3 regions of the Bacillus cereus group sp. BfR-BA-01360 genome follow, and region 3 is predicted to be linked to each of the others. Evidence: predicted binding sites of a transcription regulator. Region 3 holds the regulator's gene; each other region holds the start of a gene.

Region 1 (3,295 bases), on a different contig from region 3:
TATATGCTAAATTTCGTAAAAAAACACTTTCTTTGGCGATTCAACACTTCTTTTGTCACTCCAGAAGGGAACAAACTTTTCATCTAGAAATCATGTAACAGGATATATATAGGAGGGATTATCTTGGAATATAAAACACCCTTTATTGCGCAAAAGTTAGGTGTTAACCCAAAAGCAGTGGTTCGGATTGCTCAACAATTAAATCTCACGATTCAAAAGAACAAATATGGTCATTATATTTTTACAAAAAGTGACTTTGATCAAATGTTAGAATATCACCGTTCTCAAATGGAACAAGATTCCACTTCCCAAACGAAATCCTCAAATGAGATTGAACAACTCGTCATACAATTAAATGCAATTACAAAACGATTAGATCATATTGAAGAACAAATACAAGATAAGGCAAATGATGTTGTCACATATCAACTATTACAGCATCGTCGTGAAATGGAAGAAATGTTAACAAAGATTGAGAAATTGGAGGCTTCTATTCCAAAAGAAGAACCCGTATATATTACACCGGATAGTCAATCAACATATGAACGAGAAAAAAAACCAAAACGCCGTAAAATGATTTTAAGTATGTTTGGCTTTTAATAATTCTTATTTATCAGTATATGCATTTAAAGGATGCCCATTGTTTAGGCATCCTTTCATTTTACTATGATAATATCGTCTCCATATCTTCAGCAGCAGTCATAATCGTTTTCAATCCGAATTTCTCTTGTAGCACTTGTAAAACACCAGGTGAAATAAATTCAGGCACTTTTGGTCCAATTCGAATATCTTGTATGCCAAGGCTAAATAGACCGAGTAAAATGGCAACAGCTTTCTGTTCAAACCATGATAATATAATACTCACTGGTAATTCGTTGACGTCACATTGGAAAGCCTCTGCTAATGCAGCTGCAATTTTTATCGTTGAAATGGAATTATTACATTGTCCTAAATCAATATAACGTGGAATTTTCGTTCTTGGCACAACTCCATAATCTATGTCGTTAAAGCGGAATTTCCCACAAGAAGTTGTGAAAATAACGGTTTCTTTTGGCAATGACATAGCCAACTCTCGATAATATTCACCACTCTTGCCAGGAGCATCACATCCAGCAACTACGAAAAAACGTTTTATTTTCCCCATCTTTACTGCTTCAATAATTTCTGGTGCCAATGATAAAACAGTATGATGGTGAAAACCAGTTACTAATTGTTCGTCAGATTTCATATGTACTGCCGGAAGCTCTAATGCTTTTTGGATTAATGGTTCAAAATTATCGTTTTCAATTTTTCTTACCCCTTCTAGCCCAGCTAGATCATAAGAAAAGAAGCGATCTGCGTACGTACCCTTAATCGGCATAACGCAATTTGTCGTTGCTAAAATGGCTCCTGTAAACTTTTCAAATAGACGTCGCTGATCAAACCATGACTTACCGATATTCCCTTTTAAATGTTTATATTTTTTAAGCTGAGGATATCCATGAGCAGGAAGCATTTCCGAATGTGTATACACGTTAATTCCTCTTCCTTCTGTTTGCTTAAGCAGTTCTTCTAAAGCAAATAGATTATGTCCTGTCACAACAATTGCCTTTCCTTCCACGCGATTTTGTGTAATGTGAACAGGCTTTGGAATCCCGAAATGATTAATATGTGCCTCATCTAATAGTTCCATTACTCGTAAAGCTGCTTTTCCTACCTTCATTGCCATTTCCAAATGTTCTTGTTCATTAAAGTTTGAATTTGTTAAAGTCATATATAACGCTTCATGTGTCACTGCATCTACAAATGAATCTGTATAACCGAGTTGAGCTGCATGAGTACGATATGCTGCAATACCTTTTAATCCAAAGACAATCGTATCTTGCAAACTTGCAATTGTTTCGTTTTTCCCACAAACACCTATCATTTTACATCCACCTGTTGGAGTTTGCTCACACTGGTAACAAAACATAAAATCTCATCCCTTCTTAATCAACTCTTACAAATAAAGCGTAATGTAAATGAAATAAGAAGGATGTGATGTGAATCACAATATTATATAAAAATTTGTGACAAATCAATTTGTTAACATAATATTTTTACTGTATCTTTTAATAAGCGTTTGTGCGTGAGCATTTCCTTGAATGATATCGCGAAACTCCTTCAAGGAATATAAGTGTGTAATACCTTTTCGAGCATGAATGCGGACTGGAACCCCTTGTAACATATCATGAAAATCAAATGGGGTATCTATTGGTTCAATTGGGAAACCAAGTGTAAGCAAATACATATACATTCGTTTTGTTACAACTGCAATATACCATTCTGCCTTCATTTCTAAAGCATGTATAAACAAAATCGCTGCTAATCTTTTGAAATGCCCTCGACCTCGAGATGTTTTTGCGATGCTTAACTTTCCAATTTCATATACATTGTTTAAGTTTTTTATCAATTTATTTTTAGAAAACGGATAAAAAAACTCAGAATTAGATTGTTCTGGTGAGGTATATTGAATACATTCAACAGTACCAATATAATGCTGATTTTCTATTAATAAAAACCGTGATGGATTTAAATTTCGTTCTACAAACATTAAATTTCGTTCCTCACAAAAATCTCCCCACAATTGCTCGAACCAAAAATGCTCTTCCTTCGTTTGAACACGCTGGAACATATTTCCCCACCTTTCTTATCGCTATCTCACTTCTTGATAACGCTTACATTATATAATATAAGACCGAATCTTCGTATGCAACTAAAAATATTTATTACTTATAGTATTCGTTAAACAAAATGGAATTCCTATTCCCCGTTCATTTTTATCAAAAATACCGAAAAATAACCACCTAAATACATACATAGTAGGTGGTTATTTTTTAACGCTCTCGAGTAGTAAAGATTTTTATGTTTTTATACTTTTTAACCATTCCTCAAAAATTTGCATGAGTCCATATTTTCCAGCTAACTTCTCTTTTCCTTGCTTCGTTTTATATGGGTATAACTGCAGAAATACACCACAACCTGATTCAATTTTTTTGCCGTGCATATGACTTCCCGGATAGACACAAATTACTTCGTAAATCGCCTTTCTTTTAAAAATACGTTTTCCCTCTTTTTCATCTACATATTTAATAGACCAATATTTATACATTTGCTCTGTCGCTTTTGTATTACCAACAGGCTGAAAAATGTTATACATTGGACTATACTTTACTTCAATAATAATAGATGATTGATATTCATACCATTCTTCCTGCTTTACATAACAATCTAGCCGAATATCCGGTTTTTTCGTATCTTCTCCATTATAAAAATG
Region 2 (3,295 bases), on a different contig from region 3:
TCAATTTCAAAGTCAACCGCGATACCATTTTCATCGCGAATTGGTTTTACTTTTGCATATTTAATTGCACTTAAAGAGTCAGCTACGACAGATAGACCAGCGATCCCTGTTGCCATTGTGCGAAGAACTTCTGTATCATGAAGTGCCATTTCGATACGTTCATAGCTATATTTGTCGTGCATGTAATGAATTACATTTAATGTATTTAAGTAAAGACCCGCTAACCATTCCATTGTCATATCAAATTTATGCATAACTTCATCATAATCTAGTACGTCGGAAGTAATTGGTGCAAATTCTGGCCCTACTTGCACTTTTGATTTTTCGTCTTTCCCACCATTAATAGCGTATAATAAAGCCTTCGCTAAGTTTGCACGAGCTCCGAAGAATTGCATTTGTTTACCAATTTTCATTGCGGATACACAGCAAGCAATACCATAGTCATCGCCATATTCTGGACGCATAATGTCGTCATTTTCATATTGGATTGCAGATGTTTTAATAGACATTTTTGCACAGTAGTTTTTAAATTTCTGTGGTAATTGCTTAGACCAAAGAACTGTTAAGTTTGGCTCTGGCGCAGGTCCTAAATTGTCCAATGTATGCAAGAAACGGAATGAGTTTTTTGTTACTAATGGACGACCGTCAAGTGCAATACCACCGATAGATTCAGTTACCCAAGTTGGATCACCAGAGAATAATTCATTATAATCAGGAGTTCTTGCAAATTTTACAAGACGTAACTTCATAATGAAATGGTCAACAATCTCTTGGGCTTCCTCTTCAGTTAAAGTGCCATTTTCTAAATCTCTTTCAACATAAATATCTAAGAATGTTGAAGTACGTCCAAGACTCATTGCAGCCCCGTTTTGTTCTTTAATTGCTGCAAGATAAGCAAAGTATAACCATTGGAATGCTTCTCGTGCATTTGTCGCTGGTTTTGAAATATCAAAACCGTGAGAAGCTGCCATTTCTTTTAATTCTTGAAGTGCACGAATTTGTTCAGATACTTCTTCACGTAAACGGATAACCTCTTCACTCATTACACTTCCTGTTAGGTTTAAATCCTCTTCTTTCGCTTCAATTAAACGATCTACCCCATATAGTGCTACGCGGCGATAATCACCAATAATACGTCCGCGTCCATATGCGTCTGGAAGACCAGTAATAACACCTGATTTACGAGCTGCTCTCATTTCTGGAGTGTAAGCATCAAATACACCTTGGTTATGAGTTTTGCGCCAATCTCTAAAGATACGACTTAATTCCTCATCCACTTTAAATCCATATGCTTCACAAGATTGCTCTGCCATACGAATACCACCAAATGGTTGTAAAGAACGTTTAAATGGCTGATCTGTTTGAACACCTACTACTTTTTCAAGCTCCTTATTTAAATACCCTGGACCATGTGATGTAATAGAAGAAACAATTTTTGTGTCCATATCAAGAACGCCACCATTTTCACGTTCTTGTTTAGTTAGATCCATTACTTGATCCCAAAGTTTTTTCGTTGCTTCTGTTGCTCCTGCTAAGAAGGATTCGTCCCCGTTGTAAACGTTTACATTATTTAGAATGAAATCGCGAACATCAATCTCAACTTTCCATTTTTCACCTTTAAATTTTTCCCATGCATTTTTTACAGTCTCTAATACTTGAGTCATCCTAATCTCCTCCATTTTTGATTAGTACAGGACTAAGATTTTTTATATAACAGCTTACACATTTAGAATACTACTTTTTTTAAAAAACGAACGAGATAGTTGTGACACATTTGTGAAACGTTGAGCAAACAAATATATAGATAGTGTTAATATTAGTTTAATACTCTTTAAAATTGGCTCTTTCCTTAATTATATTTTTTAGTATCCTTATAAACGAATGCTATTTTGCAGTATAAAAAGTCATACCCCCTTATAAACTGTAATACCCTTATCTTTTATTCTGTTATATTATTTTTATGACAGAATAGACGAAGTGTACCAAATCGGTACACTTCTTTTTTATAATTTTAAACTTTAGGTCTGATGACAAACAGATATCATCACGAATCATCTTTTAATCATTCTCTATTTCACGAAACCACTGAATCGTCTCTTTTAATCCTTGCTCCCATGAAACATTAGGATGGAATTGGCACATTTCTTTTAGCTTTGTAACATCAGGCTTTCGATTCGGAATTTCTTCAAACCCATGTGGATACACCTTTTCAAATGGCACATGAACAATTTTGGAAGATGAATGCGTCAATTGATGAATATCTTGCGCTACTTCTTGAATGCTTTTTTCGTCTTCAGATCCTATATTAATAATTTCTCCATTTACTTTTTCATCCATTGCGGCAATTGTCGCTTCTACCGCATCACTTACATACGTAAAACAACGCGTTTGCTTTCCATCTCCATATACAAGAAGATCATCACCTTGAAGTGCTGCACGAATAAATCGCGGAATCACCCCAGCATATGGACCATCTTTTGCTCTAGGGCCATAAATATTAAAATAACGGACAATTGTTACTGGTAATCCTTGTAGCGCATATCCTAAACACAATGTCTCTTCTAATGTTTTACAAATTGCATAACTCCAACGAATTTTAGATGTTGCCCCATATAACCGATCATCCTCTTCCGAAAAGGGTGGCGTTCCTTTTCCATACACTTCAGAAGTGGAGGCAAAAATCACTTTCTTCTTCCCCTTTAATGCTGCTTGTAAAATATTTCTTGTTCCATCAAAATTCGTTTCAATTAATTCAATGCTTTTTTCCATTGTAGTCTTTACACCTAAAATAGCAGCTAAATGAAAGACAACATCATGCTGATTTACCAATTCATGCATTGAATTTTTATCAAGAATACTAATTGGAATAATCGGAATATTTCCTGTTAACTCTTCATGATATTTACTTTTTCCTTTATAAAAATTATCAACAATCGTAACTGGATGACCTCGTTTCACGAGTTCTTCCGCTAAATGTGATCCAATAAATCCTGCTCCACCTGTAATCAAACAACGTTTCTTCATGCACTCACCTTCTTTAGTACACCTCGTGTATCTATTACATGCTTCATTCCTTTACATATATTCCAATCTATATTGGAATGATCTGTTACAATTAGTATGCAATCTGCTTTTTCTAATGTTTTCTTCTTAAGTGGGATAGAATCATATATTTTATCTCCAATTTTCGCAGATGAAATATATGGATCGTGATATTGTACTTTATATCCCTCGTTTACTAACAGCTCGATAATTGGTAATGCTGGAGATTCTCGTAAATCATTTACATCTTTCT
Region 3 (3,295 bases):
TTGATAACTCAACGACTGTAGTTGTGACACGGTTAATGAAATAGCGATCATGAGATACGAATAAAAGGGTTCCTGGATAATCAATTAATGCATTTTCCAGAATTTCTTTACTATTTAAATCAAGATGGTTGGTTGGTTCATCGAGAATTAATAAGTTTGCCTTTTGCATCATTAATTTTGCTAGGGCTAATCGAGCTTTTTGCCCACCGCTAAGAGAAGAGACTGGCTTTAATACATCATCACCTGTAAATAAAAAATTACCAAGTAGTGTACGAATTTCTTTTTCTGGCGCTAGCGGATAATCATCCCATAGTTCATCTAACACACGCTTAGATGATGTTAAGTTTGCTTGTTCTTGATCATAATATCCAACAGATACATTTGAACCAAAAGAAATCTCGCCATGTAATGTTTGTAACTTGTTCACAATAGATTTTAATAATGTAGATTTCCCAATTCCATTCGGCCCAACTAGCGCCACGCTATCGCCACGAGTTAAACGCATATTTACATGTTTGATAATAGGATTCTCATCATAGCCAATTGAAACATCTTTTAATTGGAGGACATCATTCCCGCTTTGTTTTTCAATATCGAAATGGAACGAGGCGGATTTGGAATCTCCGACGGGTCTAGTAAGTAATTCCATTCGCTCCAACTGTTTGCGTCGACTTTGCGCTCGCTTCGTTGTAGAGGCGCGTGCAATGTTCTTTTGAACAAAGTCTTCAAGTTTTGCGATCTCTTCTTGTTGTTTCTCGTAGCGTTTCATTTCTTGCTCATATTGTGCAGCTTTTAACTCTAAATATTTACTATAGTTGCCAACATATCGTCTACTTTCTTTATTAGAAATTTCATATACTTGAGTAACAAGTTTATCTAAAAAGTAACGGTCATGAGAAACGATTAAGATCGCACCAGGATATCCTTGTAAGTATTGCTCCAACCACGTTAATGTATCAATATCTAAATGGTTGGTCGGTTCATCTAATATGAGTAAATCAGGGCGCGTTAATAATAATTTTCCAAGAGCTAATCTTGTTTTTTGTCCACCGCTTAATGTGGAAATGGTTGTTTGGTGTGTTTCAGGTGGGAAACCGAGCCCGCTTACAATTGAGCGAATATCAGCTTCATATTGATAACCACCTTGATTTTTATAATCTAACTGTAGTTGATCATACTCACGAAGTAATTTTTCGTAGACGACAGCATTTGAGAAGTTTTCTTCTAATCCCATCTCATGCTCTAACCTTCGCAGTCTTTTCTCCATTTCCTGTAAATGTGTGAAGACAGTTAGCATCTCATCCCAAATTGTTAAAGAAGTTTCTAATCCAGTATTTTGAGCTAGGTAGCCAATTGAAACATCTTTCGGCTTTATTATTTCACCGCTATCATAAGACAATTCTCCAGCGATTATTTTTAATAATGTAGATTTTCCAGCACCGTTTCGGCCGACTAGTGCAATACGGTCTTTTGTTTGAACTTCCAATTTAATATGAGCTAGAATTGTTTCAGCACCATATAATTTTGAAAGCCCATTCACTTGTAATAAAATCAATGTTTTCACCTCAAATAAATTCTTAACTTTGCCAAGTTTATATTTCTCAATCATACTAAAAATAGTGTATAGTTTAAAATAAAGAGAGTTTTTCTTTCTTTCTTTATTATACAAGGAATGTTATAAGTGCTAAACTTTTGTATTTATTCCAAGTATACGAACAAAGATAGGAAGAGAGGAGAGGTTATATGGATCAGCAAAAGATTCCGCAGGCCACAGCCAAAAGATTGCCTCTATACTATCGATTTATCCAAAATTTATCTCTTTCTGGTAAGCAACGTGTTTCATCAGCAGAATTGAGTGAAGCGGTGAAGGTAGATTCCGCAACAATTCGAAGAGATTTCTCATATTTTGGAGCGTTAGGGAAAAAAGGATATGGATATAATGTAAACTATTTATTATCATTTTTCCGTGAAACGCTTGATCAAGATGATATAACACGCGTGGCACTTATTGGAGTAGGGAATTTAGGGACCGCTTTCTTACATTACAATTTCACAAAAAATAATAATACGAAAATTGAAATGGCATTTGATGTCGATGAAGAGAAAGTGGGAAAAGAAATCGGAGGAATTCCTGTATATCATTTGGATGAATTGGAAGAGCGACTAACGAATGATATACAAGTGGCAATACTAACAGTACCTGCTAACGTTGCACAAGCTGTAGCAGATCGATTGGCTTATACAAGTGTACACGGTATTTTGAATTTTACACCGGCACGGTTAAATGTATCAGAAAAAATAAGGATTCATCATATTGATTTAGCAGTAGAATTACAAACGCTTGTTTATTTTCTGAAAAATTATCCACAGTAAAACGCAGAGGAATCCCTCTGCGTTTTACTGTTTTTTCTTTATGAATTTAACTAAAATCAATCGAAGTGCTAGATTAAAGTCAATTGTTGCCATAGCAGCGAACAGTATTGTCCAGATGTTCCAAACAGTATCTGTTGCTTTCATGATAGCAAAGACTACAAAGATGCAGCCAAGAAGGAAATATAGTGCTGCCATGAACAAAGGTGAATTTCTCATGTTAAAAATCCTCCGATAAAGCCTTGCATTTTTTCAGCTTGTTTCATTAGCTCTTGTATTTGTTCGTTATTACTTACGAAAACTTGAACTACTGCGACTACTGTATTCATTCCAACATGAGCCATAATCGGAACGATAATTCGACGCGTTTGCACATATAAAAAGGCAAACACAAGGCCCATAGCAGTGTATATTAATAAGTGTGTAAAATCAAAATGGATAGCAGCAAACACAAGCGAACTAATAATTGCTGCGATAAAGAAGTTGAACTTTTTATATAATGTACCAAATAAAATCTTTCTAAATACAATTTCTTCTAAAATAGGTCCTATTATTGAGATAACAATAAGGAACCATGGAGTCGTTCTTGCAATTTCCATTAAATGTGCGGTATTTTCAGAGCCAGGCTTAATACCTAGTACATGCATCTCGATGACACCTGCAATTGTTTGAGCAAAAAATGCCATAAAGAAGCCAATAAAAATCCAACCAATTGTCGCAGGGATATTCGAGCGTTTTGTATCCAAATGTCTATCGCGAATATCGGTTCTAAGTAATAACAATACAATACATAATGCGATAAAGAAGCTAATAATAGCCCAATGACCGGTTAGAAGTTGAATTTTTTCTTCACCTGTAAATCCTCTATTATCGTATAGACCAGTTTTTGCGAGAAGGGGCAAGCCAATGATTCCTGATAACTGCA

What was found. Region 3 encodes Rex, which represses fermentation and respiration genes when NADH is low (regulators of the CRP and FNR family bind a similar motif). Its sites were predicted from a motif close to TTGTGAAATATTTCACAA; they were not measured.
Region 1: a site for Rex is predicted at 2,015-2,032, ahead of hcp (hydroxylamine reductase). Genes of this name have one in related genera too.
Region 2: a site for Rex is predicted at 1,775-1,792, ahead of pflB (formate C-acetyltransferase). Genes of this name have one in related genera too.

The regions. Positions count from the first base shown of each region.
Region 1 is NZ_JAKUFV010000002.1:72,938-76,232, reverse strand. Features, by position in the region: gene MR056_RS02200 (polar chromosome segregation protein) at 124-600, shown strand; gene hcp (hydroxylamine reductase) at 665-1,951, opposite strand; gene MR056_RS02190 (hypothetical protein) at 2,057-2,653, opposite strand; gene MR056_RS02185 (hypothetical protein) at 2,882-3,295, opposite strand, start outside.
Region 2 is NZ_JAKUFV010000011.1:86,353-89,647, reverse strand. Features, by position in the region: gene pflB (formate C-acetyltransferase) at 1-1,664, opposite strand, end outside; gene MR056_RS12300 (NAD-dependent epimerase/dehydratase family protein) at 2,059-3,024, opposite strand; gene MR056_RS12295 (nucleotide sugar dehydrogenase) at 3,021-3,295, opposite strand, start outside.
Region 3 is NZ_JAKUFV010000037.1:8,833-12,127, reverse strand. Features, by position in the region: gene MR056_RS20850 (ABC-F family ATP-binding cassette domain-containing protein) at 1-1,555, opposite strand, end outside; gene MR056_RS20845 (redox-sensing transcriptional repressor Rex) at 1,744-2,373, shown strand; gene MR056_RS20840 (YdiK family protein) at 2,398-2,589, opposite strand; gene MR056_RS20835 (CPBP family intramembrane glutamic endopeptidase) at 2,586-3,295, opposite strand, start outside.